DNA from 4 places in the Desulfofundulus sp. TPOSR genome. Region 1 is predicted to be linked to each of the others. Evidence: riboswitches for the same ligand, from Rfam matches in the RefSeq annotation. Region 1 holds a riboswitch; each other region holds the start of a gene.

Region 1 (7,506 bases):
CCAGGCGGGGCACGAGCGGTTCCCCGGTTACCTGCTGGACTTCTCCTACATCCTTTTCGACGTCGTCCGGTACAGCGAAGAGGATCTGTACCGGGCGGCCAACGTGGTGTCCAGCGTGTTTTACCTGGACCAGACCGTGAATCCCCTGGAGCTGGTAGTCCGGCTCAGGAAGCTCGCCGGCGTACTGAAAGGGATGACTCCGGAGCAGTTTCGTCAGGTGACGGTGTGGCTGAAGAACGTCATCAAGCGCAAATTGCCGGTACACCTGCGAGAAGAGGTGGAACGCGTGCTGGAGGAAAACGATCCCCGGGAGGTGGAAAAGATGATCACCAACATAGAACGGGCACTGGATGAGATGAAGAGGCAAGCTGTGATGGAAGGCGTATTGAGAGGGAAGGCCGAAGGCGAGGCGAGGGGCAAGGTTGAGAAAGCACAGGATGCCATCTGCAAATACCTCAGGAGGAGGTTCGGCGATGCATCCGCCGGCCTGCAGGAGAAAGTCCGGGAGATGACCAGCCTGGAAGTGCTGGACGGCATCATGGAGGAATTGTTTGCCGCCAACACCCTGGAAGAGGCGCGGGCCATCATCGGGGAAGGCATCAATAAGTCCCTCCAGTAGTCAGGCTGGTGCCAGGCACTTAACTTATTAACTTATCGAGCGCTCCTCGGCCCCGCGCCGGCGGGGCTTTTCCTTTTCACCGGCGGTACTGGAGGGCAAATTCGGGGCTAGTATTTTTCGCTATTGCACGGCCATTCCTGGGTATCCAACTGTTTTACCGGGGACAATCCTTCTGTTAAAATAATGGCATTGAAATCTCATCCGGCAGAACAGGGGTGTTTTTTGTGCGTATTGGCCGTTTTCATCACAGGGGAGAAATTTTCTACGGCATAGTTGAGGGTGACACGGTTCTACCGGTGGCCGATCCCTTTCAATCTTTGGAACCGGTATCCGGGCGGCAGTTCGCCCTGCCGGAGCTGGACCTGCTGGCTCCCTGCCTGCCCACCAAGGCGGTGTGTGTGGGGCTCAATTACCGGGACCACGCCCTGGAGCTGGGTATGGCCCTGCCGGAGGAACCGGTCCTGTTCCTGAAGCCGTCCACCGCCGTGATCGGCCCCGGGGAACCCATTGTTTACCCGGCCATGAGCCATCAGGTGGACTACGAGGCCGAGCTGGCGGTGGTGATCGGGAAAAAGGCGCGGCAGGTGAGGGAAGAAGAAGCGGATGAGTACATACTGGGCTATACCTGTGCCAACGACGTTACCGCCCGGGACCTCCAGAAAAAGGACGGGCAGTGGACCCGGGCCAAGTCGTTTGATACCTTCCTGCCCCTGGGTCCCTACATCGTCACCGGCGTTGACCCGGGGGACAGGGAAGTTTCGCTCTACCTCAACGGGGAGCGAAAACAACATTCCTCCACGTCCCAGCTGATCTTTCCGGTATACCGGCTGGTCAGCTTTATCTCCCGCATCATGACCCTTTTGCCCGGCGATGTCATCCTTACCGGTACGCCTGCGGGGGTGGGGCCGGTGCAGCCGGGGGACACGGTAGAGGTGGTTGTATCCGGCATCGGCCGGCTGGCCAACCCGGTAGTCAAAAAATAAAATAACCGTTCCAAATTTTGCTTGACGTTGCCGGGCCGGTGTGGTAGAATCCCATATAAACAATAACTGAATAGTCAAACAGGTGCCCCGCAGGGGGAGAATAGGGAAGTCCGGACGGGTGGCATACCACCCGGAAACGGCGCGGTCCCGCCACTGTAGTCGGGGAGCTGATCCCGGTCACTGGCCCAGCACTCACTGGTGAGCTGTTGCATCCAATGGCACGCTTGTTCAGCAGTGAAAACGGCATGATCAAGCGCTGTCACGGCTGAGTGCTGGCCGGGAAGGCCTGGATAAATAGCGATGATCCGTTAGCCAGGAGACCTGCCTGTTTGAGGGATGGCCGCCCTCGCGAGAAAGGGCGGCCGTGCGCGGAGGATGATGGTAAAGTCCTCAGCCGGGTAAAGTTTGGGCTGGGGACTTTTTATTTTACTTCCATGGAGGTGGGTCGAAAATGCCGACGCAAATGGCCAGGGCCCTGGCCGGGGAGATTACCCCGGAAATGAAAAGGGTGGCCGGGCGGGAGGGGGTGGATCCGGAGTTCGTCCGCCGGGGAGTGGCGGAAGGCACCATCGTCATACCCCGCAACCGCATGAGAAAGAACATCGATCCCGTGGGCATCGGAACGGGCCTTGCCGTGAAGGTAAGCGCCAGTGTGGGCCTGGCGGGGGAAGGGGACACCATCGAGGGCGAGGTGGCCAAGGTGCGTGCCGCCGTGGAGGCCGGGACTGACGCCATCATGGATTTGAGCGTGTGCGGGGATATTGACGGCGCCCGGCGGGCCGTACTGGCGGCAACGACCACGCCCGTGGGCACCCTGCCCGTGTACCAGGCCCTGGCCGAGGCCCGGGAGAAGTACGGGGCGGCGGTCAAAATGAAGGTGGACGAGATGTTCGAGGTGATCGAGCGGCAGGCCGCCGACGGGGTGGATTTTCTGGCCCTGCACTGCGCCACCACCTGGCAGACCCTGCGGGCGGCAAAGAAACACCGCCGGGTCGATTACCTGGTCAGTCACGGGGGCAGCCACTTAATGGGCTGGATGATTTACAATCAGCAGGAGAATCCCCTATACGAGCATTTCGACCGGCTGCTGGAGATCTGCCGCCGCTACGATGTTACCTTGAGCCTGGCCGACGGGTGGCGCCCCGGCTGCCTGGCCGATTCCCTGGACGCGGCCCAGGTGCAGGAACTGGTGGTGCTGGGGGAACTGGTGGCCCGGGCCCGGCAACAGCAGGTGCAGGTGATGGTTAAAGGGCCGGGGCACGTCCCCCTGGGGCACCTGAAGGCCACCGTGCAACTGGAAAAGCAGCTCTGCCACGGGGCGCCCTATTTTGTCTTCGGCCCGGTGGTTACGGACATCGCTCCGGGATACGACCATATTACGGCGGCCATCGGCGGGGCCCTTGCGGCCTGGGCCGGGGCGGAATTTCTCTGTTATGTCACCGCCGCGGAGCACCTGGGACTGCCCGATGTGGAACAGGTGCGGGAAGGGGTCGTTGCCGCCCGTATTGCCGCCCATGCAGCCGACGTGGCCAGGGAGCCCCGGTCGGCGCAGTGGGACCTGGAAATGTCCCGGGCACGCAAGGCCCTGGACTGGGACAGGCAAATCGAACTGGCCCTCGACCCCGGCCGGGCCGGTGCCCTTCGCCGGGAGCGCAGCCGCGGCTCACACCGGACATGTGCCATGTGCGGCAGGTACTGCGCCATGCAGGTGGTAGGGGAATATCTGGGCAAAGAGCAGGGGGTGTGTTAGGTTATGACCCAGTTACTGGCAGCCAGGAAGGGCTTTATTACGCCGGAGATGGAGGAGGTGGCCCGGCAGGAGGGAGTGGACCCGGAATTTATCCGGGCCGGGGTGGCCGCCGGTACCATCGTCATCCCGAAAAACAGGTTGCGGAAAGGAATCCGGCCCTGCGCCATCGGGCGGGGCCTGCGGACCAAGGTAAATGCCCTCATTGGCACCTCCAGCGACCGGGACGACCCGGAAATGGAGGCCCGCAAGATCGAAGTGGCCATTTCCGCCGGGGCTGATGCCATTATGGATCTCTCCACCGGGGGGGACATCGACGGCATGCGCCGCGTTAGCCTGGAAAGGGCCACGGTTCCCGTGGGAAGCGTGCCCATCTACCAGGCGGGCATTGAGGCCATCGAGAAGAGGGGCGGCATTGTGGCCATGACCCCGGAGGAGATGTTTGAAGCCATAGAAAAGCAGGCGGCCGCGGGCATTGATTTCATGGCCATTCACTGCGCCCTGAATTTTGAAGTGGTCGAGCGCCTCCAGAAAACCGGCCGGGTGACGGATATTGTCAGCCGGGGCGGTGCCTTCCTCACCGGCTGGATGCTGCACAACAGGAAGGAAAATCCCCTTTATGAGGAGTTCGACCGGGTGCTGGACATCCTGCGGGAGTACGACGTAACCTTGAGCCTGGGCGATGCCATCCGCCCCGGGTGCATTGCCGATTCCCTGGACGGCGCCCAGATCCAGGGCCTGCTGGTGGCCGGGGAGCTGGTGGCCCGGGCCAGGGAAAAGGGGGTGCAGGTGATGGTGGAAGGGCCGGGGCACGTGCCCATCCATCACGTGGAAACCACCATGCTTTTGCAAAAGCAGCTCTGCCACCAGGCTCCCTATTTTGTTCTGGGCACCCTGGCCATTGATGTGGCTCCGGGGTACGACCACATCACCGCGGCCATCGGCGGCGCCCTGGCCGGGGCTTCCGGGGCGGACTTCATCTGCTACGTCACGCCGGCGGAGCACCTGGGCCTGCCCACGGAAGAGGACGTGCGCGTGGGGGTGATGGCCGCCCGCATTGCCGCCCACGCTGCCGACATTGCCAAAGGTGTAAAAGGCGCCTGGGAGTGGGATTTAAAAATGGCCCGGGCCCGGGCTTCCCTGGACCGGGAGGCCGTGGCCGGCCTGGCTATCGACCCGGCCCTGGTGCGCTGTTACCTTGAGAAAGAAAAAGGGGAACCTTGCAGCGCCTGCGGGGATGAATGCGCCCTGCGGTTGGTCTCGGAGTATTTTCAGCAGTGACCCGCCCGGTTATTCAAAAAACCGTTGCAGAACCAAAGAGGTACGGGCAGCGGTCCTCAACGGGGGCGGCGGGGGACGACCGCAGGTTCCGGCGGTTATAACATGGCATCTTTGAGGTGACAGGTACTTGTATACCGGTGAAGTTAAGAACCCTGCTGGCTGCTGCGGCTGCTGCCGGTTCTACCGGAGGTGCCAGGCGGATGTATACCGGTGAAACGCGTTTTTCCCCCAGTGGCTGGTATATAATGGACATCTGCCGCGGCCACTGGGCGGCTCAGGTGCTTTTTACGGCCGTGGACCTGGGCCTTTTCGACATCCTGGCCCGGGGCGCCCAAACTCCCGCCCGGGTGGCCGCGGCCCTGGGCACCCACCCGGAAGCCACCGCCCGCCTGCTGGTTGCCCTGGAGGGCCTGGGGCTGGTGGAAAGGGAGGGCGAGTTTTACCGCAACGCTCCCCTGGCCGGCCGCCACCTGGTGCGGGGAAGGGACGCCTACCTGGGCCATGCGGTGCACCACTTTGCCAACCTGGCCGAGGGTTGGTCCCGGCTGGGCGAGGCCGTGCGCACCGGCCGCCCGGTGGGTTTTGAGGCCGTGGAACGGGCGAACTATGAAGAGCGCCTGCGGGACTACATCCTGGCCATGCGGGACCAGGCCCGGCTCAAGGCGGAGCAGCTGGCTGCCGCCCTGGATTTAAGCGGTTGTGAACGCATACTGGATTTGGGCGGCGGGCCCGGGGTGTATACCGTTGCCCTGTTGAAGAAAGAGCCCCGGGCACGGGCCACCATCCTGGACCTGGCCCCCACCCTGAAGATCACCCGGGAATTGATAGAAGCGGCGGGGATGATGGAGCGGGTGGAGCTATGTGCCGGGGATTTCACCAGGGACGAACTGGGTGAAGGGGTTTACGACCTGGTGCTGGCCTCCAATGTGGTGCACATTTATGACGCTGCCACCAACCGACAAATCATGGACCGGGTCTTCCGGGCCCTGCGCCCGGGCGGGCAGGTGGTGATCCACGATTACGTCCTGGCTGAAGAGCCCTCCCTGGAAGCCGCCCTCTTTGACCTGAACATGCTGGTGGGCACCCTTACCGGCCGGGTGTATAGCGTTCAGGAAATGGGCAGCTGGCTGGAGGACGCCGGTTTTGTGGATGTGACTTACCACCCCCTGACCCCGGGCAGCGGGCTGTTAAAAGGGAGAAAATGGAATGACAAATAGAAGGGAGGAGGAGCCCGTGACAGGAACTTTTAACAACAGGGGCGGGCCCGTTGCCGGGCCGGCTGAAGCCGTGGCCCTGGATGACCTGGTGGAGCATCTCTGCCGGGTGGCCCGGGAAGCCGGAACAACGGAAACCAGGGTAATAGATGTCAAAACGGTGGCCGTGGCCCCCTGGGTGCGCTGGAAATGCCAGTACGGCTGCCCCGGCTACGGCAGGAGCCTTACCTGCCCTCCCTTCAGCCCCCGGCCCGAGGAGACGGAAAAAGTGCTGGACTGTTACCGTACGGGCATTCTCTTTCTGGCCCCGACATCCTGGCTGGTGCGCTACCTGGCAGCCCACCTGGAGCACCTTGCCTTCCGGGCCGGTTATTACAGGGCCTTCGGGCTGGGGGCGGGGCCGTGCGGCCTGTGTGAGGAATGCAATACCGGGGGGGCGTGCCGCCGTCCCGGGGAGGCCCGCCCTTCCCTGGAGGCCTGCGGTATAGATGTGTTCCAGACGGCACGCAACAACGGCCTGAATCTAACCCCGGCCCGGGAACCGGGAGAACCCTGCCCCCGGGTGGGCCTCGTGCTGCTGGAGTAAAAACCGCCCTGTTAACTGCAAAGACAGCGACGAGGCACAGCCGTTACCCGTACGAAAAAACTGTGAGTGAAAATGGCTGCTGAACATTACCCTTAACATTACTTCTCGGTGAGGTGAGCTGCCATGCGGGTTTTGCTCCTCAACCCACCCCTGCTGACCGATCCCTATACCGATGACCTGGTGGTCAACGCCCCCCTGTCGGCCTGCCTGCTCACCGGTTACGCCGGGGCCTGTTTAAAGCAGGCCGGATTGGACGTAGCCGTTATGGATGCGGACCTGGCCGGGCTGGACGTGGAGGCAACCAGGGAGCAGCTGCTGGCCGAAGACTTTGATTTGCTGGGTGTGCACTTAAAATTCCTGTGGGGACGGACGGCGGAAATAATGACCATGCTGCAGGAGATCAAGCGGGAGAAACCCCACATCCACCTCAATCTCTACGGCCACTACCCCACCTTTGCCTGGGAACCGCTGTTGCGGCAGTTTCCCTTTGTGGATTCGGTGGTTCTGGGCGAACCGGAGCTCACCCTCACGGATCTGGCCCGCCGCCTGGCAGGCCTGGACAAAGGGTTCTGGCAAGGCACTGCAGGGCTGGCCCTGAATGGCGAAGGGGGCCCGGTGCAAAACTCCCCGCGCTGTGCCATCGCCGACCTGGATGCCCTGCCTTTCCCCCTGCGGCCTTCTCCGGAGCTGGCCGCCCGGCGCAGCATGCACAACTACATCCTGGGCAGCCGCGGCTGTTTTGGCCGCTGCACTTTCTGCTACCTCAATTCCTTTTACGGACCCGGAACGGTCTGGCGGGGGCGCAGCCCGGAAAATATCGTGGTTGAAATTGATGAGGTATACAAGGCCACCGGCAACCCTTCCTTTTACTTTGCCGACGCCAACTTTTTCGGCCCCGGGGAAAGGGGGCGGCAGCGCGCCCTGGAACTGGCCCGGCTTTTGAAGCAGCGGGACTTCCCCCTGGTCTTTGGCCTGGAATGCCGGTCCTCCGATGTGGATGAGGAGGTGTTTGCCGGACTGGTGGAGGCCGGGTTGCGGGATGTGTTCCTGGGGGTGGAAAGCGGCGCCCAGAGCGC
Region 2 (7,506 bases), 590 kb from region 1:
CGTTGATTTCCGGGAAACCAGTACCATTGTCTCTGTGGAATCCGGGGCCTTGCTGGCGGTAAAGCACCCCCCACAGCCCGGATTGCCCGGCAGGGCCGTGACCGGTGAGGATCTCCCTCCCCCGCCGCCACGGCTGTTGGAGCTGCGGGCGGGGAAAGGGGTGGAACTAAAGGAAAATGGTACCCGGGTGGTGGCCCTGGTTAACGGGCGGCCCTGGTATAAACAGGCCGGGAACACTTATGTTTTTAATGTTGACCCCCTGCTGGTTCACAAAGGGGATGTATGCATTAAAAGCGGTAACATCAGGTTTAAAGGGGACTTGAAAATTCTGGGCAATGTCTGCGAGGCCATGGAAGTTCAGGCTACCGGCTGTGTAGAAATCACCGGACTGGTGACCCGGGCCACGGTGATCAGCGGAGGCAAGTTGCAGGTGCACCGGGGGGTGATCGGCAGTAAACTGCGAGCCGGCAGCGGTTTTCCCGGGGCCAAAAAGCTTTCCTTCATGCTCCGGGACATTCAATCCAACCTGGACCTTCTCAAGCAGGCCCTGGAGCAGTTAAAGCGGCACCAGGGAAACATAGACCGGGTAGACTTCGGGCGGGTCCTTATGACCCTGATGGATACAAAATTCAAAAACCTGCGTTCCCTGGTGAAAAACACCCTGCGGGAAATTGCCGCCATCAGGGCAGAGGTGCCCGGTGAAGTGGCCAGATGCGGCCGTTCCTTAAACTGCCTGGTTGGGCTGAATCCCCTGACGGTAAAAAGTTTTGGCGATGTAATCAAGGATGTGGAATCTGCCGCTGCCCTGCTGCAGGAGACTGCTGAAAACCCGGCCGATGTGGTGGTCCCTTCGGCCATGAGTTCCACCATCCAGAGTTCCGGCAGCGTTTATGTGACCCAGCGGGGGTGTGTCAATACCACCATTAATGCCGGGCAGGATGTGGTGGTTAAAGGTTCTTTCAAGGGCGGGGAGATCTTTTGTGAGGGTAATGCCGAGGTAGAGGAACTGGGCAGCGCCCTGGGGGCACCTCCGGTGGTCCGGGTAGGGGTGGCCGGCGTAATCAGAGTAAAGCGGGCCTTCCCGGGGTCCGTGGTGCAGGTGGGGCAGCGCCGCCTGGTTCTTACGCAGGAAATGGGCTCCTTTAAAGCCCGTCTCAATAAAGAGGGAGAACTGGATATTGTCCCCGGAAATTAATACAATCATGGAAGGTGATGGGTTTGCGCGAGCCTATGCTAATGGTCGCTCAATTGATGGCCCTGTCGGCCCGGACCGCCCCCAAGGGGTTGGGCCAGGATTATGTGGGTACCCGGGTGCTGTCGGGAGAAGAGCTCTCCCGGCTGGCTGATGAAATGGAACGCTTTGGAAGGGAGCGGGGCAAGGTTAATTTCGACCGCGATGCCGATAATGTACGCCGCTCCGATGCAGTATTGCTCATTTCCCTGACGGAAAACAAGCCTTTAGGCTTAAATTGCGGGGCCTGCGGTTACAGCCGGTGTGAGGATTTACAAAGCCACGAAGGACCGGAGTTTCCTGGACCTCTGTGCGCTTGGCGTCTTTTAGATGTGGGTATTGCCCTGGGATCGGCGGTCAAAACGGCCAGCCTCTTTAACGCCGACAACCGGATCATGTACCGGGTGGGTACGGTGGCCCGCCAGATGGGTTTGCTCCAGGGTCCCATTGTGGTGGGTATTCCCATTTCCGCTACGGGCAAGAACATTTATTTTGATCGCCCGGTAAAGTAATACCGGTAAATTTTAATTTCAGATTCATGGCAGGAAAAATATTCGGGCACGTAGAACTAACAACTACATAAACAGGCAAATATTAAACATCAGCAGGTGCCCCCGTTTTTAACCGGGGGAGAATAGGGAATCAGGTGAAAATCCTGAGCGGTCCCGCCACTGTGATCGGGGAGCAACCTCCAATGTTATAAGCCACTGGCACGGCACTCACTGATGAGCTGATACATGCAATGGCACTTGTTTTAGCAATGGAAATGTAACAACATGGTTTAACCATATCACTGGTGAGTGCTGGCTGGGAAGGCGGCTGGTTGTGAGGATCCGGAGCCAGGAGACCTGCCTGCTGGTTCTTTCACCGCTGGATGATGGTAAAGTCCACGGCCTTGATCGGGCTGTGGACTTTTTTAATTTAACCAAACTTTAATACGTGGGAGGTTGATCGTTTTGCTGCTGGAAAAGACCATTGCCGAAGTGGGAACGTTATACCCCGAGCCCATGGCTGAAGCCCAAAAACGGCTGGACAGCCTGATCAAGCCACCCGGCAGCCTGGGCCGGCTGGAAGAGCTGGCCGTCCAACTGGCTGGTATTACCGGCAACCCCCGCCCCGTGGTTGGCGACCGGGTGATTATCATTATGGCCGGGGACCACGGGGTGGTGGCCGAGGGAGTGAGTGTGGCGCCCCAGGAGATCACCCACCAGCAGATTCCAGCCTTCCTCACGGGGGTGGCCGGTATCGGCGTGCTGGGGCGGCTGGCCGGCGCCCGCCTGGTAGTGGTGGACGTGGGGGTAGCGGTGCCGGTAGATTACCCCGGCGTGCTGAACCGGAAAGTGCGTCCCGGGGCGGGGAACATTGCCCGCGGCCCGGCCATGACCCGGGAGGAAGCGGTACGGTCGGTGGAAGTGGGTATCGAGGTGGTCCAGGGGGAGATCGACCGGGGAGCCACTTTGATTGGCCTTGGCGATATGGGCATCGGAAACACCACTCCCAGCAGTGCCATTGCCGCGGTGTTGGGTGGTTATGCCCCCGAGGCGGTTACCGGGCGGGGCACCCTGGTCAACGACCAGGTTCTGCGCCAGAAGATAAATGTGGTAGCCAGGGCGCTGGAAGTGAACCGGCCCGATCCCGCAGACGCTCTGGACGTGCTGGCCAAAGTAGGTGGGCTGGAGATTGGCGGCCTGGCCGGGGTTATTCTGGGGGCGGCCGCCCGGCGGGTGCCGGTGGTCATCGACGGCTTTATTACCACTGCCGCTGCCATGGTGGCGGTTGCCCTGCAGCCCCGGGTGAAGGAATTTATGATTGCTTCTCATCTCTCCGGTGAGCAGGGCCATCGTTTGATGCTGGAGCACCTGGGGTTGGTACCCATGCTTTACCTGAATATGCGTTTGGGTGAAGGAACCGGTGCGGCCCTGGCCATGCACCTGGTGGAGGCGGCCTGCCGGGTGATTAACCAGATGGCCAGCTTCAGCGAGGCGGGCATCGCCGATCTTGATGAAGATAAGATATTGAAGTAAACAAAAGAATGAACAGGGCCCTGAACACCGCCTACAGGCGGGCTCAGGGCCTGCTTAGTCTAACGAGGCAACCCTTCAAGCTTGGCGAACTGCCGGATGCGGACCTCCATGTCCGGTGGGTGAGAGGTCAGAGGTCAGGGGTTAGCAGCCTCTATCTACCCGGTTCAATGGTTTAGCGGAGCTTTTCAAAACGATCTTTTAACTTTTTCAATACCTGGGGCATGGTGGTGTATTCCATTTCGTCCAGGTGCAGCCGGTGGGGTTCAAAGGGTCCCAGACTGCGCATGTAGCTGGCAATTTCGTTGGCCATTTGCCGGGCCTGATCAAAGGCCGGGTCGGCAAAGAAGTCCTGGGGACCAATGAGCTTGCCTTCGGCTAACTGGAAGCCAAGGGCGACCACCCGGGGCGGGCCGTCAAAACGGGATGGGGTGGCCTGCTGCATGCTAACCGGCATCAGCGGGCCGCTGTGGGAGCCGCGCATCCAGCCGCTGACCAGGTGGGGTTTCGTGAAGGGTTCCAGCACCTCCCCCACCGCCGGCATGCCGCTCTGGCAGCGTACGATGCAAACCGGGTCGTCCTTGCCCACGTAGCGACCGGCCATCAGATTTAACCGCTGGGTGCTGGACACGGCGGCAATTTCCCCCGTTTTCTTGTGGAAGACGCGCTTGATGCAGTAGCGGCCGGGAGCGCCAATGAATACCAGCATATCGTATATTTCCTCGGGGGCTGAGAAATTAACCCGCGTGTTTTCAATCAGGTCCCGTACCTCGAAAATGAACCCGTCGTGCATGCTGGGATCGATGACCAGCCCGGCGGTGTTAAAGGGATCGGCAAAAATTTTGTACAGGGGCAGGTTCCAGGCTCCCGGTTCGGTCTTGTCGGCCATAAAGATTATTATGGGTTCGCTCTTGCGCTCTTCAAACTCCATCTCCGCTACTCCAGGGCCCAGGCCCTTGATGTTGCCGGAAAAGGCGTCAGCCAGCAGGTCCTGTCCCGCGCCGTAAAGTTTCAGTTTCTTGGCTATTTCAGTACAGGCTACAAAAGTATCCCAGGCCAGCTGGTGGATTTCACCGTTATTTCTGCCCAGTTCGTGGGTCATAATCAGGTTAATATCGTCGCCTACATGGGCTACATATGAGTCTATCAGGAGGGAACTACCCTTAAGCATGCCCTGGGCCTTTTCAATCAGGGCGGAGTGGACGCTTGAATGTCCCACACAGCCTCCAACGTCCGCTTTGATGACCGTAACGGTAATTTTCTTGCCCATGAAAATCCTCCCCGTACAAAAAAATGATATACTTACATTTATTATTCTTGAAGCCTGGGCTTTTTCCTGCCGCACAAAAAAATTTTTTAGTCTAAACCCGTAAATATTATGACACAATTCTTTTGTTAAGGCTTATTATGTTATCTTATTTTGGCCAATAAGCGAGTAACAAGCTGGCGCTAGAATTCCCTGGGCTTGCAAATGATTTCCTTAACCTTGGTGTCAAAGAAATGGTTGGCATGGGCAGGAAGAATTACCGCGGCGGTATCGGCACCAGTTCCTGTTCCGGCAACGGCCACTACCTCTTTGCCAGCCGGGATCAACCCGGCGTCCAGCGCCATGACGGCGATTTCCACGCACACCTTTAAACCCTGACCCAGGATGCGCAGGGTTTGGGCAATGATTTCGGCGGGGTAAACGCCGCCGAATTTGTTCCGCACCCCCCGGTCCAGCCCGCCCATGAGGTGGGTGGTGGTAAGCAGGCGTACTCCCTTGGCCGTCAGTTCTTCCCGCACGCCGGGGGGCATTTCATCTTCTCCCGGAGCGGTGAAACCCACGTGGTGGGTTACGCAGACCACATAGGGCACCTTGCCGATGAGCTTTTTGGCCGTTTCCCCGCTGCAGGAGGCCACTACGATGTGGTCAATGGATAATTCCCGCGCCCTCTTTACCGCCAGGGCAATAGTCTCGTCGGTATTAACAGGACCTTTTTGGGACCAGTACATTCTCTTACCTCCTTAAGTATATGCTTGACTACCTTCCCTATTTTAGCCCAATGGACCTGCTTTTGACAAGTAAAGGGTTTCACGGTCTGGCCAGAATTGCCTTTCGAGGAGTATAATCATTTATATGCACTATTTGGTCTAGCCATGTTGGATAAGGCAGAAGATACCTTTAATGTTAAAGGCCAGGTGAACTTATGAGCCGCCTTAGCTTTGTCAAAATCAGGCAGATCTTTCCCCAGCCGGTGGTACTGGTCGATAAAATGGACCACAAGACCACTTATCTCAACTACATCACCAGCGGAAACGTGCAGCGGGCCATGCTTCCGATCGTTATGCCCGACGACCGGTCGGCCATAGAGGCGGCGCTGGCGAGCCTGGCTGCAGGGGAGACCGTGGAGCACTTGCAGGGGGCCTTGATCAAAAACAATCTTGAACTGGAGTACCTGTGGGTTACCGAAAACCTGGCCAGGGAGCTGAGCCAGAGGACGGATATTGAGGTTGTTGGACCGACGGCTCCCCTGATTTTTCGCGAAGGTAATCTCGTTCTTGAGGATGATCATTAGCCATAACCATTCTGGCCACCATGCTACTCACCAAATAAATAGAAGTACGGCCGCGGGGCCGTGAAATTAATTTGCTGCGGAAAAATGATAAAGAATATTTTGCCAGGGACGTTGTATTAGTATAGAATGGTGAAAAGGAGTGGTGAAGCTTGAAAGTAACAATTAGATCAGGAAACTTTTCCTGGCCCGCCTTAATTTACGACACCCCGACGGGACGCTTAATCCAGGAAGCCCTACCCATAAAGGGTAGAGCCAACCGTTGGGGAGAGGAAATTTACTTTTCCATTCCGGTAAACGCTCCGCTGGAAGGGGGAGCCTCTGATCTGGTGTCCAGGGGGGATCTTGGCTACTGGCCGGCGGGAAATGCATTTTGTATTTTTTTCGGACCGACTCCAATCAGCGAGGGGGAAGAGATCCGGGCAGCTAGCCCGGTGAACGTCTTTGGGCGCATCGAGGGCGACCTTGAGGATTTGCGTCAAGTGAAGGACGGCGCAGAGGTCATAATTGAAAAAAATAATTAGGGTTTCCCCTCGTTTTGGTCAAGCCTCAGGAGGCCGTTTTGTTTTTTTGCAGGTATTTTCGTGTGTATAGGGAAGTGACCCATATGAGAAAAATACAAATTGATCTGCCTAGTTCCGGTCTGGTCCTGGAAGCCTGCCTAGACCTGCCGCCTGTTCCTGGTCCCTTTCCCGGGGTAGTGCTATGTCACCCCCATCCCCTTTACGGTGGCAATATGAATAACAACGTCATCCTCGCCGTTAGCCGGGCTTTGAGCAGTAATGGAATAGCCAGCCTGCGTTTCAACTTTCGCGGTGTGGGCCGCAGCCAGGGTTGCTTTGATAACGGAATCGGGGAACGGGAAGACGCGCAGGCGGCCCTTTTATTGCTCGCAAACCAGGAAGAAATCGACTCGTCCCGGATCGGCATCATGGGTTATTCCTTCGGGGGGATGGTGGCCCTGGCAGTTGGTGACACCAATGATGTAGTTCGGGCTATCGCGGCCGTTTCCCCAGCTATCCCTGCCAACGTGCTCAAGAAATGCACCAAACCAAAGTTGATTGTTACTGGGGCGGAAGATAATATAATTCCCCCTTCCTCGGTCTTAAAGGAAACTGCTGGTATGGCCGAACCAAAGATTATTGAGTTGATTCCCGGGGTTGATCACTTCTGGTGGGGATACGAAGCGAAGGTTGGGAATATAGTAGCCGGCTTTTTCGCCCAGGTTTTAGCTTTTGGGCGATAAAGGGTGGTACTACTTTTTAAAAAAATAATTATCTTAAGGAGGTTCCCAGAATGAAAAAAGTTCAAAAGCCTTCCACCGCTTTGTTTCCCGTACCCAGCGTTTTAGTTACCACCATTTCCGAGGGACGGCCCAACATTATCACTCTGGCGTGGGTGGGTACTGTTTGCTCGTCGCCGCCCATGTTAAGCGTAAGTTTGCGTCCGCAAACTTACTCCCACGGTATTTTAACTAAAGCCAGGGAGTTTGTCCTGAACATTCCCGGAGCTGATCGGGTAAAGGAAATGGACCTGTGCGGGATGGTTTCCGGCCGGGATGAGGACAAATTTGCCCTGACCGGGTTCACTCCCCAGCCGGCTGTCAAAGTACAGGCTCCCCTGATTGCCGAGTGCCCGGTTAACATCGAGTGCCGCGTGAATCAAATCATTTCCCTCGGATCACACGACATGTTTATAA
Region 3 (7,506 bases), on a different contig from region 1:
AATACACGGGAGGAAGGGGTGCCGCTATGAAAGAAAACCTTGATTTGGAACTGGCTAAATACCGTTTAGACAGAGCCCGGGAAACAGCCGAAGAAGCCGATACCTTAATTCGTGAAGGCAAGCTTAAGGGTGCCGTCAACCGCCTTTATTTCTCGGTTTTTTACGCTGCCAGGGCTCTGCTTGCAACCAAACGGCTTGATTCCGCAAAACACAGCGGTGTAATTGGTTTATTCAACAAGGAATTTATTAAAACCGGGATTATCTCCGTCAATTCAGGAAAAACTCTTTCCAAAGCCTTCAAGTTCAGAAACGAAGGTGATTACCAGGACTTCCGCGAATTTAAACATGAGGAAATAGTGGCACTCCGAAAAGAATGCTCCGCTTTTATTGAAGAAGTAAGCACTTATCTTTCCTCGTTTTGACCATTAGAAAGCGCGGTTTGTTCCGGCATCTTTCCTATTTCCAGGCCCCGGCCCGGCGCAAAAGGCTTGCCGCCCATAGAAAAGCATTTTCATAAATCACTTCCCGATCAAGCGGTTCAAGAAGGGCGACCTGCCTGATCCTCTCATTAACTTCCTCCACGCCTACCAGTTCCACGGGCAAGCCCTCTTCCCCGGCTTTAGTCACGGTTTCCGTTACTAATTTGTTAGGAGGCATAAAACACCAGATCTCGTAAGCTACCTGGTATTTCATCTGCATTTGTTTTTCCGCAAAATCGGCATAGCGTAGGAGTCCTTCAACTTTTTTCCGGACCCGGCGCAACCGGGTGGACAACTTTTCTTTTTCGGCAAAATGATAAGTGCTGGAAAAATCCATCCCGTATAATTAAAGCCGTCCACTTCCAGGAGTTGGTTTCCCTTTTGATGGCGCCGATGGTCGCCGCGCAGGGAATGTAAATCAGGCACATGGCCATAAAGGCATAGGCCGAAAGAGGAGTCCAGTGCTGCTGGATGATGGGGATTAAACTTTCTGCTTCCTCGCCAACACCGTAAATGACACCGAGAGTACCGACCACCACTTCTTTAGCTAAAAGGCCAAAGATCAGGGCAACAGCAGCCTCCCAGGTACCAAACCCGGCAGGGGCAAAGACGGGGGCAAAAATGGCACCCAGATGACCGATCAGGCTTTCCCTGCTGCCGGGTTCCACGCCCCAGGGTAGCACAGAAAGAAGCCAGATCAGGATTACCACGCTGAAGATGATTGTACCGGCCTTACGCAGGAAGGCACTGCCTGCCTGTACCGTTCCAGCAGGGCATCAGCCAGGGAGCGGCCCACCTGCCAGGCCGCACGGCTGGGAACAGCCTGGGGATCGACGGAGTAAAAGTTGCGCCCGGTAGGGAGAATGTCGGCCATGCCACGGGTAGGAGCTCCCGAAGGTCCAGGAGGTACAAAACCCCCGGCTAAAGAGTTGAGGCAGTTGTCCAGTTCCTGCTTTGTTGCGGCCAGAACCGGCACCAGCGTATTGACTGTGTATTCAATGACCCGGCAAATCTCCTCATTTTGTTTTCCCAGGAGCTTTTGCACTATAAAGGGTGCTTCATTTACCGTATAACCGCCATTTACGAAGGCTTCCAGCGCTATCCCCCGGCTACCCAGCTCATCGTTTCCGGTCGCATACAGGAATACCGGCAGGGCTACACCACCCTGGTTTTCTATTTGTCTAAAAAAGCTTGTAATGTGTCAGGAGGAGGTCATAATCCACTTCTTCCAGGAACTTCTTCTGCCTGGTTTCCTGCGGGTTTAAAAGCATAATGTTGATCCTGTCCTCATTAACAGGAGACACCATCCGCACGCGCCTTTCAGAGTACCGGGAATAACTGTAAATTAAGCTGCCGCCCAGAGCACAAAAAGAGCCACTGGACCCCCACTGGTTGGCCACCACCAGGTGCATTTGTTCGGCTATCCTGGCTTCCCAGATAAACTGGCTTTTTTCATCATTCCAGAGGGCGGGAACGCAGAGCACATCCACCCCCTGTTTGGCCAGACTCTCCAGGCTTTCCGGAAAAAACAGGTCATGCCCCAGTAAAAGGCCCACCCTGCCAAAGGGGAGGTCAAAAAAACGAAAATCTTCCTGCCCGGGACGAGCCCATTCCCTGTCGAACGGACTCAGGTGTATCTTTCTGTATTTTCCCAGTAACCCCGCCGGACCGATCAACACGGCGGTGTTAAACAGTTGACCGTCTTCCCTTTCCAACACCCCCATCACCACATACAGATCCAGCTTTTCTGCCTTTCGGACAACCTCCACGGTAATAGGGCCGGGAACCGGTTCGGCCAGTTCTCCTGCCTGTGACGGTTGAGATATGGCCCCTGTTACAGCAAGTTCCGGAAAAACAACCAGGTCGAGCTTCATCCTCCTGCGGGCGGCCAGATCTGCGGCCTGGTCCAGGAATGATAAAATGCGCCGGGTATTTCTCTCCAGCTCTCCAGCCCGTGGAGCAAACTGAACAGTGGCTACGGCAAACTCCTTACCTGCGGACAACCCCAGCAGCGCCTCCGGTTCAAATTGGGAAAAGGTATCCAGCGTTATACCGGCATAGAATTCCGGCCGCCTGTCGCCCAGCAGGACACCGGCCCCGGAGGTAAAAAATCTTCCGTTTTTTAAAGGCAACGTGCCATAAAGGATGGTGTCATGCGCAGACTGTACTTCCTTTAAAACGCTGCCGTCGGGGCCAATGATAAACGATTGTGAGGCATTACAGTTCATCGTCTTATCCTGACCCGTACGGTTACAGGCCAGTACATAAACTCCGTTTTCCAGAGCCCGGGCACGCCAGAAAACTTCCGGCGGGTAGTGATGGGGCGGCCAGTTGGCCGGGATCAGCAGCACCCGGGCACCTTTCAGGGCAGCCATTCGCGCCGCCTTGTACCAGTATGTATCGGCACAGATGAGCACACCCACTCTACCAAAGCAGGTTTCTGCCACCAGCACGGGCAGGTTACCCCTGGCCGCCCAGAGATTTTCCTTAAACGCAGGGGCCAGCTTTCGATGCTCACCCATTACCCGGCCGTCGGGGCCTATGAGCACTGCGGTGTTATAATAAATACCCGATTTTAAATCCACTTCCGGCAGCCCCAGGCAGATATAGACCCCGTACCGGCAGGCCAGGGCACCGAACAATTCCGTGGTCGGGCCGGGAACGGTCTCCACAAAGAGGGAAATGTCTCTTCTGCTTTCAAAGGCATAACCCGTGGTGGCCAACTCGGGATTTACAATGATCCGGGCACCACCGGCAGCAGCCTCTTCATTTAAGGCCAGCAACCGCCGCAGGTTATGTTCCTTATCTTTCCACTTGATGGCCGCATGAATTAAAGCCACCCTGACTTCTTCCGGCATATTTAACACCTCATCAAGAAACTTCTTTTCCACCCGGAAATTTCCGCCCGTCCGGCCAGATACAATGCCGGGGTTCCTTCTGGCAATCAAAAACGGGCAATCAAAAACCCCCGCTACGCATAAAGCGGGGGCATGGAAAATCAGACCTACCACCTCCCTATCCGCGTAGGCAGCATGGCTTAATGAACGGGGCAGGTCTCCTGGCTCGGGTTCATCGGAACTCCACGTCTTCCCATCCAACACTCAGCCATGCTATGGTTCCCTCAGCCGTAACCTTGATCTTAGCAGTAACCAATTTCTATCAAAGCTGAAAACAATCTTACTGAGTGCTGGACAGTGACATTATGTGGGTCCCTTCCCCCTCACAGTGGCGGGACCGCGCCGGATTTGCACCGGCTTCCCTTTTCAGCCTGCCCCCATCAGGGAAGCAGGACACCCCGTTACGCATTATTTCAGTTCTAAAAAGGATGATATAAAGACCCGCAAACTCAGCCCGTTGCATTAACAACGGGTCCACCGAAATCAAGTTTCTACGATGAAAATCCATTTCTTTGAGCCGTTACCTTTTTCCAGGAACCGCTATCGTTAAGCAGGCGAAAGCCGGATTGGATGCCCGGGGCTTTTGAAGATTTCCCCTTTCCCATAAAAAGAGAACTATCCGGTTCTCTTTTAAACGTCAGCTATGCGTAATCATGAGTTCCCTTGACTACCTTTACCCCAAACTTTTCCGTAATCTTTTTGGCAAGCTCGTCCACATCCCTGTAGGGACAGGCCGGCCAGGCGTTAACCATACAGGTAGAAAGGTGGATAACATCAAAATCTACATTCTTCTTAACACAACCGATGTTTGGAATCAATGATCTCCCTGGACATTCACAGGCCAGGAAACCCACCACATTTACAGCATCGTAATCCTTGAAATTACCCTCCAGGTCCCGGGCGGCTTTAAAACACTTCCACTCGCCGGGACAGCCATAACCCTGGGATACGTAGGAACCACAACTTACAATGAGTACATTCACCTTCCAAATCACTCCTTTTTTTGGTTTTGTTATAACATACCACTTATCATATGTCAATTAATTGCTTCATCACTTGTCAATAAATCCTTCCAAACGGGTTCACCGTACACCAAAAAGGCTCAGCGTGGCGCTGTACACCTTTTTGTCGTACTCGCCTTCCCGGCCCAGGGTTTCGTCGGCAACCCGGGTGTAAAAAAGCCAGTGCCCGGGATTGCTCAAGATAAACTTCACCCGTCCTGCATCATCAGTTTTTGCGCTTAGCCCCCAGTCATCTTCTTCCCGCAGGCTCCAGGTCGCCTTCACTTCTGTCCCCGGTAAAGGCCGGCCGCGGTAAAGAACTTCCAGAATTACTTCGTCCCCCACCCGGTAAGCACCGGGGGTAAGAATCAGTTCGAGGTCGTGGGCCAGGTTGATGATTTCCGGTGGCTGCACCACCGGGCCGCAGGTGGCACAGAAATGCCCCACCTGCACGTATGTCTTGGCATACTGGTAGTAGTAGCCCACTTCCCGGGCATCTGGGTAGTCTTTACGCGTCCCCCGGCGGTAAAAACCGTCCGCGGTAACCGCCACCGGCCCGACGTCGTTCTCCACCGTCACGGGCCAGAACCCATCCCGGTCGGGCGTAAACGCCACCAGGTGAAACCGGTCATCTCCCGGCTCCACTTTTAAGGGAAGCTTCTCCCCGCCGGGAGCCAAAACCCAAGCTGAAAGGTGCGCCAGATCCGCCAGGCCGTCCGGACGCATGGCGTGCCCGTAAAAAATCCGGCACCGGGTTTCATGTCCTTCGTGACCATGACTTCCCTCGGGCAGAACCCAAATTTCGTGACCCTGCACTACCTTCAACATGAAGAACTCCTCCCTTGGTTTAAGTGGTATACTTTTAATGAGAGGACCAATTTGCTAACATTCCTTAATTTTAAAAACACTCGCCCTGGAGGTGATTTAATGTCCTCCATCCCTGAGCACCTCAAGTTCACCTACGAAGATTACCTGCTTTTGCCTGAAGACAGGCGTTATGAAATCATTGGAGGCGATCTTTTCACGACTCCTTCTCCCAAGCGGGCGCACCAACAAATAAGCAGAAACTTAACTACCATCTTATGGTCCTACGTTAAAGAATTGTTCAGGCCTCCCGTAAGCTATACTGAGCAATCCTTACAGACCGGACGTCCCTCCTGTAAAAAGGCATGATCCTTCATCATTTCTTCGCCGCAGCGGCTGCAGGTTATCATCTCCAGGCAGAGCTCGGGAAGACGTATTTCTGAATCTACAAATTGCATTTCAAAAATTTCTTCCGCCGGGCCTTCCAGGATGTACTTCATCAGGGGTTCCTGGCGGTGGTAAAACTCCTCCCGCTCCTCTTCTGTAGCTACGCCGTTAGCCACCTTTTCCATGAGGGTTACAAAATCATCACCTTCCCTGCTCAGCACCCCTGCCTTTAAGCTTACCCGCAAAGCTTGCCGCTCTCCCATGCAGGCAAAGGTAAAGACGTATTTGCCGTTGTCCCTGTAGACGAAGTTCCTCTTACCAAAGGTGCAACCCGACATCACCTGTACTGCGTCAGCGGCACAGGTACGGTTTTCCACCACGGCCACCAGGTCGTGCCCGGGAACACCAGCACCCAGTTTTTCCAAAGCAACTTTTGTTGCCCGGTACCCGATGGCCAGCAAACAACATGGATGCCCGTGAAAGGCTATTACTTTTTCCCAATCGGTCATCAGAAAACACTCCTTTCATTAATCGTACCTGAAGAAATGAAACACAAAAGCCATGAAAACCCACACCTCGTTTCGACGAGGCACTAAAGGGCCTTCATGGCCTTAAAATGGACATTATCAAAATTTCCGTGCAGCCCGTTCGCAACAGCTATACGCCTTCACGGCGCCGGTAAAGTTATTACAATAATCAACGGCTTCAGCCGCTTCTGTAAAGATTCGCTTTGCTTCCCCAAATTCCTCCTCCTTGTTTAAATTTTCTCAACCCCTTGTGATTGATACTGTGCAGGCTCACAATCTCCCTCATTCGAGAACTTTAAAACCGGCCGGACCGGGCAGCCAAATGAATAGTTTTAAATGTGAAACATGTTGACCATCAAATTTTTTGATGGTATATTTTACTTGGAAAGACAGGTGATGTGATGAATAATAACGAGCAGTTGCTCACTGAAAAAATTGCCGATGCGCTCTGGCAAATCTGGCGTTGCTGGCGTTTGACGTCACACCCGGTAAAACAGGGTAAGATTACACCTGAACAGTACTGGGTTTTGCACATCCTGCACCGGTTTGGACCACAGCGGATCAAAGACATCGCCGTTCGCATGGGTACCGGCTCAAGCGCAGTGACCATCACTGTCAAGAGACTGGAGCGGGATGGTCTGGTATGCAGAAAACGAGGAACGGAAGACGAGCGGGTGGTAACTGTGTATCTCACCGAGCACGGGCAGGCAGTATTTCACGCCTGGCGGCAGGAAAGGCACCGGGTTTTATCAGCCCTTTTTGAACCGCTCGACGGGGAGGAAAGACGCCAGCTTTACAGCCTGCTGGAGAAAGTGCTGGGGCAGATGAAAGAAGGAGCGGTGTCCGGTGGAGGTAATTGTCGAGGTTGAACAACTGAAAAAATCCTTCGGCAAACACACCGCGGTAAAAGGTGTTTCTTTTAACATTGCAGCCGGGGAGGTTTTTGGCCTGCTGGGGCCAAACGGAGCGGGTAAGACAACCATTGTACGCATGTTGACCACCCTGTTACTGCCTGATAGCGGCCGGGCAACGGTCTGCGGTTACGATGTGCGCCGGCAGGCGGCCCGGGTACGGCAATGTATTGGTTATGTGCCCCAGGCCCTGTCGGTGGATGGGGCACTCACCGGTTATGAAAACATGATGATTTTTGCCAAACTGCTCGGTTTAAAAGGAAGAGAAAGAGAAAGGCGTATTGCCGACCTGCTGCATTTCATGCAACTGGAAGATGCCGCCGGCCGGCTGGTGCGCACCTATTCCGGCGGTATGGTGCGGCGGCTGGAAATCGGCCAGGCGGTACTCCATTACCCGCGCGTGCTTTTCCTGGATGAGCCCACGGTGGGGCTGGACCCGGTGGCCCGCAGGGGAGTCTGGGAAATACTCGCGAAACTACGCCGGGCTTCCCGGATGGCCA
Region 4 (7,506 bases), on a different contig from region 1:
AACAGGTTTTTTAGTTTATTCACGGGAGTGAAATGGACGTGGACTGGTTGATGCTGCACCACCAGAGCGTGGTGGTAGATGCCCATTGTGATGTACTTACGGCTATGGAGATTCAAAACCGTCATTTATCGGAGGAGGGAAAGGGCGGGCATGTGGATTTAAACCGTTTGCGCCGGGGGGGCGTCAATATTGTATTTTTTGCCGCCTTTATTGCCCCGGCTTACCGGGAGCGGGCCGTGGCCAGGGCCATGACCCTTATTGACCGGTTTTATGGTGAACTGGAAGCCAACGGGGAAGAATTAATGATGATTACCTGTTTTGAGGACATTACGGCGGCCCGGGCGGCCGGTAAAATTGGTGCCCTTCTGGCCATAGAGGGCGGGGAGGCCCTGGGCGGTAGTCTCGAGGTCTTGCGCATGTTTTACCGCCTGGGGGTGAGAAGCCTCACCCTGACCTGGAACGGGCGCAACGAACTGGCCGACGGGGTGGCCGAAGAAGAGACCAGGGGTGGTTTAACCCGTTTCGGCCGGGAGGTGGTGCGGGAAATGAACCGGTTGGGGATGCTGGTGGATGTCTCCCATTTATCCGAGGCCGGTTTCTGGGATGTGCTGGAAGTATCCACGGCGCCGGTAATTGCTTCTCACTCCAACACCAGGCATATCTGCAATCACCGCCGCAACTTGAGCGACGACCAGATCCGTGCTCTGGCCGCCCGCGGTGGAGTAATAGGGCTGTGCTTTTGTCCCGAATTCGTCCATCCCTCGGAGCCTTCACTGGACAAATTGCTGGATCATCTGGATCACATGGTCGCCCTGGGAGGGGTGGGCTGTGTGGGAATAGGTTCCGACTTTGATGGTATTAAAAATGTCACCCCGGGACTGGAAGATGTCTCCCACCTGCCCTCCTTAACCCGGGCCCTGTGGCAACGGGGGTACCGGGCCGAAGAGATTTCTGCCATCCTGGGGGGTAACTTCTTGCGGGTATTGCATCAGGTTTTACCCGGGCAGGAACAACCGCCAGTCGTGTCGAATGAGGTGAAATAATTGCCCTGTGACCTGCACGTACATACCACCGCTTCCGATGGTACCGACGCTCCCGGAAAAGTTGTGGAAAAGGCCTGGAGGGCGGGTCTTTCGGCCCTGGCCATCACCGATCACGACACCGTTGATGGCCTTCTTCCCGCCCTGGACGCAGGTACAAAGCTTTCTTTTCCGGTTTTGCCTGGAGTGGAGCTGAGTACGGAGGAAGAAGGCCACGAAATACATATCCTGGGCTATCTTTTTCAGATTGACCATTCTGAACTGCTGGCCCGTCTGGCCCTTTTTCGCCGGGCACGGGTGGAACGGGTGGTAAAGATGGTGGAGCGGCTCCGTTGCCTGGGAATACCGGTGGAAGTGGAACAGGTGCTGGAGCTGGCCGGGGAAGGGGCGGTGGGGCGCCCCCATGTAGCCCGGGCGCTGGTTCAGATGGGGGCCGTGGCCACGGTGGGGGAAGCTTTTGAGAAGTACATCGGCAAGGATCGGGTGGCCTATGTGCCCAGGTACAAGTATACCCCCCGGGAGGCGGTACGTTTGCTTCGCCGGGCGGGCGGGGTGGCGGTGCTGGCCCATCCTGGCCTGGCCCGTTGCGATCACCTCATCCCCCGGCTGGTTGCCGAAGGGTTACAGGGTCTCGAAGTATTTTACCCGGCCCATTCTGAAGAGATGGTGTGGCATTACGAAAGGCTCTGCCGGCGTTACCACCTGGTGGCCACCGGTGGCTCCGATTACCACGGTTCGGACCACCGTGAGTATAACCGCCTGGGGGCGGCCACGGCACCAGATGAAGTAATATCTATATTACAGGAACTGGCCCGGCAAGGCCCGGGAACTTAAACTTGTTGTCGAACGGGGTGGGGACATGGAAGTAGCTCAGCGTATTAAAGGTTTGGAATCGGCCATTTTTAACGAGATGGAACATTATAAGAAACAGGTAGAGGCCCGGGGAGTAAAGGTGATTAATCTGGGTGTGGGCAGCCCGGATCGTCCCCCGGCCCCCCACATCATTGCCGCCCTGCACCGGGCAATTGATAATCCAGTTAACTATCGCTACCCCCTGGAAGGCCTGCCGGCCCTCCACCGGGCGTTGGCTCGCTGGTACCGTCGGCGCTTTGGGGTAGAACTGGATCCGGATTATGAAGTGCTGGTATTAATGGGTTCTCAGGACGGTCTGGCCCATATCGCCCTGGCTTATATTAACCCGGGGGATGTGGCCCTGGTTCCTGATCCGGGCTACCCCATTTATGCCTGCAGCATTCTCTTAGCCGGCGGGGAAATCTACCCCATGCCCCTTCTGGCCGAAAACAATTTCCTGCCCGACCTGGCGTCTATCCCCGGGGAAGTGGCCCGCAGGGCCAGGTTGATGTGGCTCAACTACCCCAACAACCCCGTGGCCGTTTCGGCCAACCGTGAATTTTTTGAGCGGGTGGTCGATTTTGCCCGCCATTACGGTATTCTGGTCTGCCATGACGCAGCCTATGCCGAGCTGGCTTACGACGGCTTTAAACCCATGAGTTTTCTGGAAGTTCCCGGCGCCAAAGAAGTGGGTGTGGAGTTCTATTCCCTGTCCAAGACCTATAATATGGCCGGCTGCCGGATAGGCTTTGCCGTGGGCAACCGGGATGTGCTGGCCGCCCTGGCCCGCATCAAGTCCAACATTGACTACGGTGTATTCCGGGCGGTTCAGGAGGCGGGCATTGCGGCCTTAGAAGGTCCCCAGAGTTGCGTGGAAGAGACGGCTCGCACTTACCAGCGCCGGCGGGATGTGCTGGTGGACGGGTTGGCCCGTTACGGCTGGCATATGCCCAAACCCAACGCCTCCATGTTTGTCTGGGCTCCCCTGCCGGCGGGATATACTTCCTCGCGGCAGTTTGCCCTGGAATTGCTGGAGCGGGCAGGGGTGCTGGTCATTCCCGGACTGGCCTTTGGAGCCATGGGGGAGGGTTATGTGCGCATAGCCCTGGTACAGGAAGAGGAGTTGCTGGCCGAGGCCGTGGAACGCATTGGGAGGGCCTTTTCCTTCCGGTAGCCCTTCGTCTATTGCCACCAGGGGCAGCATATACTAAAACCAGACCTGCTGCCTGGGGTGGTGGCTCGATGGATGTGCTTGAAATGCAACGGCGGATCCAGGAACTGGAGGAGAAGGTGGAACAACTCCGGTTGAGCCGCCGGGTGTTGATGAATTTAATTGAACGGATGGATAAAGAAAAATCTGCCATCCTGGCCCAGCTGGAAAAGGAGAACAAGCGGCTGCACCGGGTTAATTACCGTTATGCCCGGTCCCTTTTACGAAAAAATTTGCAAATCCTTGAGCTGGAATCGAGACTAAAGGATTACCTGTCCAGGGATTCTGTTGAAGCGAGGCGACCGGACTCTCGCGGCGGTTAAGCCGGTTTCATACCGCCTTCGCAGTGCCGGCGGGATCCGGTCCACAGCGGGCCGGGGTGTACATCTTACACTTAAGCACCGGTGTAAGCGGGGACAAGCCCCGTTTAAGTTGTGCTTGAAACTAAAGGTTTAGGAGCGAATATTATGCGTATTGCTGTAGTGGACGGGCAGGGCGGCGGTATTGGCAAGCATATCATGGAAAGGTTGCGCCGGGAATTGCCCGAGGAGGTGGATATTCTGGCCCTGGGAACCAATGCCCTGGCTACTTCGGTGATGCTCCGGGCCGGTGCCAACGAGGGGGCCACCGGCGAAAATGCGGTAATTTACAATGCGCCCCGGGTGGACCTGATCGTGGGTCCGGTAAGTATTCTTTTCCCCCACGCCATGATGGGGGAGTTAACACCGGCCATGGCCGCGGCCCTCGCCGCGAGCCCGGCAAAAAAAATTTTGTTGCCCCTGGTACGGGGGTCCGTAGAACTGGTGGGATTGCGTACCGAACCCCTGCCCCACCTGATCGAAGAATTGGTCCAGCGCGTAAAGGAATACGTAGAAAAATTTTAACTGTGAAGAGGATTTTCTTTTAAAATAGCGAATTAGCCAACAAAGTGATTATCCAGCCCGCAGGTGCCCCAAAGGGGAGAATAGGGAATCAGGTGAAAGTCCTGAGCGGTCTCCGCCACTGTAACCGGGAAGCAGCCCTGCAATGCCACCGCCAGGGAAGGCGTGGGGCAGGCGATGATCCGGGAGCCAGGATACCTGCCTGCGGGTGCCTTTGACCCCTTCGTGAGCAAAGGGGCATGGCGTCGTTCGGGGCTAGGGACTGGCCTGGCACAAGTTTCCCCGGTCTTTCGAAGGCTGGGGTTTTTGTTTTAAGGGGTGTGGTTATGGCTCTGGTGCTTGTTCTTGGCGGTGCCAGGAGCGGCAAGAGCAGTTTTGCCGAAAAACTGGCCGCATCAAACGGTTCAAGGGTTGTTTATGTAGCTACGGCAGCCGCCGGCGACGATGAAATGGCCCGGCGGATCGCTAATCACCGCCGGCGCCGCCCTGCCGGATGGCTTACTGTAGAAGAAACCCACCGGCTGGAAAGGGTGATCAGGGAATACGAAAGAAAGGCAGGCGTCCTTTTAATCGACTGTGTGACCATGTGGGTTACCAATCTCTTGCTGGATGAAAACCTGCCCGCCTCCGGCGGTGCGGTGGAAGACAAAGAAAGTTTTATCCTGGAACAGGCCCGGCAATTGGGCGGGACGGCAGCAGCCTCCCCGGCCCGGGTAATTATGGTAGCCAATGAGGTGGGATTGGGCCTGGTGCCGGACAATGCCCTGGGCCGTTCGTTTCGCGATGTGGCGGGGCGGGTAAACCAGATCCTGGCCCGGGAGGCGGAGGAGGTTTACCTGGTGGTGGCCGGTTTGCCCGTGGAGATCAAATCCCTGGTATTTAAAAGGAGGTAGCTTGCATATGCTGGCCAGGACCATTATGGTGCAGGGAACCGCTTCACACGTGGGCAAAAGTGTCCTGGTGGCCGCCCTTTGTCGTATCTTTTACCAGGATGGCTATCGTGTGGCTCCGTTTAAGTCCCAGAACATGGCCCTGAACTCTTTTGTAACCCGGGATGGGGGTGAAATGGGCCGGGCTCAGGTGGTGCAGGCCGAGGCTGCCGGGATAGAGCCGCATGTGGACATGAACCCCATTTTGCTCAAGCCCACGGGGCAGGCCTCCTCCCAGGTGATCGTCCTGGGCCGGCCGGTAGGAAACCTTTCCGCCCGGGAATATCATAACGGCTATGCCCAAAAGGCATGGGAAATTATATGCCAGGCCCTGGACCGGCTGCGCCGGTGTTACGAGATCGTGGCCATTGAAGGTGCCGGAAGCCCGGCCGAGGTCAACCTCCAGGCTACGGAAATTGTGAACATGCGGGTGGCCCGGCTGGCGGGGGCGCCGGTACTGCTTGCCGCCGATATAGACAAGGGTGGCGCCCTGGCCGCAGTGGTTGGCACCCTGGAATTGCTTCCGGAAGAGGATCGGCGGCGGGTAGCGGGGATCATTATCAATAAGTTTCGCGGGGATTTAAAACTCTTCCAGCCGGCGGTGGACTTCCTGGAAGCAAAAACAGGGATACCGGTGGTGGGGGTGGTTCCCTATTTTGAAGGTTTCCGGGTGCAGGAAGAGGATACGGTTTCCGAGGAAAGCCTGCGCAGAAGCCGGACGTCTTCCAGGCGGGAAGTGGAAATTGCCGTCATTCACCTGCCCCATATTTCCAATTTTACTGATTTTGATCCCCTGGAGGACGAGCCCGATGTGAATGTGCGTTATATTGGGAAAGGAACTCCTTTGGGACGGCCGGATCTGATCATCCTTCCCGGAAGCAAAAACACCATTGAGGATCTGGTTTCTTTGAAGCGATCGGGCCTGGCCGGCGAAATATGCCGGTTGGCCCGGGAAGGAGTACCGGTAATCGGCATCTGCGGCGGCTTCCAGATGCTGGGCAAAGAGCTGGCCGATCCCTATCACACCGAGTCCAGCATTCCCAGAATAGAAGGACTGGGATTGCTGGATATCAGCACCGCCTTTGAGCCGGAAAAGGTGACCACCCAGGTGGAGGCCACAGTCAGCGGCAGGGGCCCCCTTTTATCACCGGCCCGGGGACAGAGGGTAGTAGGTTACGAGATTCACATGGGGCGCACCCGACTGGGGCCCGGGGCTGTACCGGCCTTTCACATTCACCGGCGTTCCGGGGAAGCGGTGGACTGCCCGGACGGGGCGCAGGACGAGCAGGGGCTGGTCTTTGGCACCTATATCCACGGCCTGTTTGACGACGATGGTTTCCGCCGGCAGCTGCTCAATGCCCTGAGATTAAGGAAGGGGCTGGCTCCCCTGGAGCAGGGAGGTACCAGCCACCTGGAGCAGCGGGAACGGGATTATGACCGGTTGGCCGCTGTAGTGCGGGGAAGCCTGGATATGGGCAGGATTTACCAGTTCCTCGGTTTGCCGGGACCCAAGAGCAGGGGCTCCATGGCCGGGGCGGTATGAAATTCTCTACAAGAATGAGTTTGGCCCCCCAGCACTCACCGTTGCCGGAGTTCTTTAATTAGGATGGTTGCTGCCTAATATGGACTTTCAATCTCCGGGCAGGTATATGGATCCGGTGAGTGCTGGGTCACCGGAGCGAGCGGGAGCCAAAACAGGGTAGTTGGAAAGTGGGGATAACTCAGACGAGAATGCATGGAAAGGGGCGACAGGCCTGGGTGTTTGGACTTGTGCCAGGTAACGGGACATGCTCGTAATAGTTGCTGCTTATATGCTGGATCTGCTGGTGGGAGACCCCCGCTGGCTTCCCCACCCGGTAGTGATTATAGGGAAAGTCATTGCCGGTTTGGAAAAATTCTTGCGCCGGGTAGCCGGGAGTCCCCTTTCCCTGCGGATCGCCGGGGTGGTCCTGGCAGCCGTGGTGGTGGGGAGCAGTTACCTGGCTGCGCACTTTTTGATCCGCCTGGCTGCCCTGGTGCACCCCTGGCTGGCCCTGGGGCTGGAGGTCTGGCTCATTGCCACCACCTTTGCCGTCCGGGGGCTGGCCGGGGCGGCCCGGGATGTACTGCTCCCCCTGTCCCGGGGCGATCTGGACCTGGCCCGCCAGCAGGTAGGCTTTATAGTCGGTAGGGATACGCACGCCATGGATGCCCGGGAAATGACCCGGGCTACGGTGGAAACGGTGGCTGAAAACATTGTCGATGGTTTTGTATCCCCCCTCTTTTACGCCCTCATTGGCGGAGCGCCCCTGGCCGTAGCCTACCGGGCGGTGAATACCCTTGACTCCCTGGTGGGCTACCGAAACGACCTGTACCGGGATCTGGGCTGGGCCTCGGCCCGCCTGGATGATGTGGCCAATTTTTTGCCTGCCCGCTGGACCGGGTTGTTGCTGGTGGCGGCAGCCTGGCTTTCCGGGCGCCGGGCCGGGGAGGCCTGGCAGGTTATGAGAAAAGATGCCCGGCGTCATCCCAGCCCCAACAGCGGCATTCCCGAGGCAGCCATGGCCGGCGCCCTGGGGGTACGCCTCGGCGGGCTGAACTATTATGGCGGGCAG

The links. Region 1 has a riboswitch for cobalamin ahead of thiC (phosphomethylpyrimidine synthase ThiC). Riboswitches for the same ligand answer to the same signal wherever they lie in the genome.
Region 2: another riboswitch for cobalamin. It lies ahead of cobT (nicotinate-nucleotide--dimethylbenzimidazole phosphoribosyltransferase); the one in region 1 lies ahead of thiC (phosphomethylpyrimidine synthase ThiC).
Region 3: another riboswitch for cobalamin. It lies ahead of G7K71_RS11575 (carbon-nitrogen hydrolase family protein); the one in region 1 lies ahead of thiC (phosphomethylpyrimidine synthase ThiC).
Region 4: another riboswitch for cobalamin. It lies ahead of cobU (bifunctional adenosylcobinamide kinase/adenosylcobinamide-phosphate guanylyltransferase); the one in region 1 lies ahead of thiC (phosphomethylpyrimidine synthase ThiC).

The regions. Positions count from the first base shown of each region.
Region 1 is NZ_JAAOEF010000001.1:1,081,971-1,089,476, reverse strand. Features, by position in the region: gene G7K71_RS05445 (Rpn family recombination-promoting nuclease/putative transposase) at 1-619, shown strand, start outside; gene G7K71_RS05440 (fumarylacetoacetate hydrolase family protein) at 844-1,602, shown strand; cobalamin riboswitch at 1,666-1,946, shown strand; gene thiC (phosphomethylpyrimidine synthase ThiC) at 2,054-3,352, shown strand; gene bzaB (B12 lower ligand biosynthesis ThiC-like protein BzaB) at 3,356-4,630, shown strand; gene G7K71_RS05425 (methyltransferase) at 4,768-5,847, shown strand; gene G7K71_RS05420 (DUF2284 domain-containing protein) at 5,864-6,430, shown strand; gene G7K71_RS05415 (radical SAM protein) at 6,554-7,506, shown strand, end outside.
Region 2 is NZ_JAAOEF010000001.1:490,265-497,770, reverse strand. Features, by position in the region: gene G7K71_RS02560 (DUF342 domain-containing protein) at 1-1,195, shown strand, start outside; gene G7K71_RS02555 (ferredoxin domain-containing protein) at 1,213-1,743, shown strand; cobalamin riboswitch at 1,821-2,102, shown strand; gene cobT (nicotinate-nucleotide--dimethylbenzimidazole phosphoribosyltransferase) at 2,188-3,255, shown strand; gene fbp (fructose-1,6-bisphosphate aldolase/phosphatase) at 3,428-4,522, opposite strand; gene G7K71_RS02540 (pyruvate kinase alpha/beta domain-containing protein) at 4,702-5,247, opposite strand; gene G7K71_RS02535 (hypothetical protein) at 5,442-5,810, shown strand; gene G7K71_RS02530 (cyclophilin-like fold protein) at 5,960-6,331, shown strand; gene G7K71_RS02525 (alpha/beta hydrolase) at 6,415-7,053, shown strand; gene G7K71_RS02520 (flavin reductase family protein) at 7,104-7,506, shown strand, end outside.
Region 3 is NZ_JAAOEF010000003.1:157,610-165,115, reverse strand. Features, by position in the region: gene G7K71_RS11600 (nucleotidyltransferase domain-containing protein) at 1-30, shown strand, start outside; gene G7K71_RS11595 (HEPN domain-containing protein) at 27-422, shown strand; gene G7K71_RS11590 (hypothetical protein) at 457-699, opposite strand; gene G7K71_RS11585 (nucleoside recognition domain-containing protein) at 737-1,162, opposite strand; gene G7K71_RS11580 (cobaltochelatase subunit CobN) at 1,183-1,524, opposite strand; gene G7K71_RS11575 (carbon-nitrogen hydrolase family protein) at 1,661-3,370, opposite strand; cobalamin riboswitch at 3,510-3,792, opposite strand; gene G7K71_RS11570 (CGGC domain-containing protein) at 4,018-4,359, opposite strand; gene G7K71_RS11565 (DUF4198 domain-containing protein) at 4,459-5,205, opposite strand; gene G7K71_RS11555 (FmdE family protein) at 5,499-6,077, opposite strand; gene G7K71_RS11550 (MarR family winged helix-turn-helix transcriptional regulator) at 6,497-6,964, shown strand; gene G7K71_RS11545 (ATP-binding cassette domain-containing protein) at 6,942-7,506, shown strand, end outside.
Region 4 is NZ_JAAOEF010000003.1:29,510-37,015, forward strand. Features, by position in the region: gene G7K71_RS10915 (dipeptidase) at 33-1,043, shown strand; gene G7K71_RS10920 (PHP domain-containing protein) at 1,044-1,874, shown strand; gene G7K71_RS10925 (LL-diaminopimelate aminotransferase) at 1,900-3,066, shown strand; gene G7K71_RS10930 (hypothetical protein) at 3,135-3,425, shown strand; gene G7K71_RS10935 (DUF3842 family protein) at 3,570-3,986, shown strand; cobalamin riboswitch at 4,031-4,204, shown strand; gene cobU (bifunctional adenosylcobinamide kinase/adenosylcobinamide-phosphate guanylyltransferase) at 4,310-4,876, shown strand; gene G7K71_RS10945 (cobyric acid synthase) at 4,884-6,455, shown strand; gene cbiB (adenosylcobinamide-phosphate synthase CbiB) at 6,700-7,506, shown strand, end outside.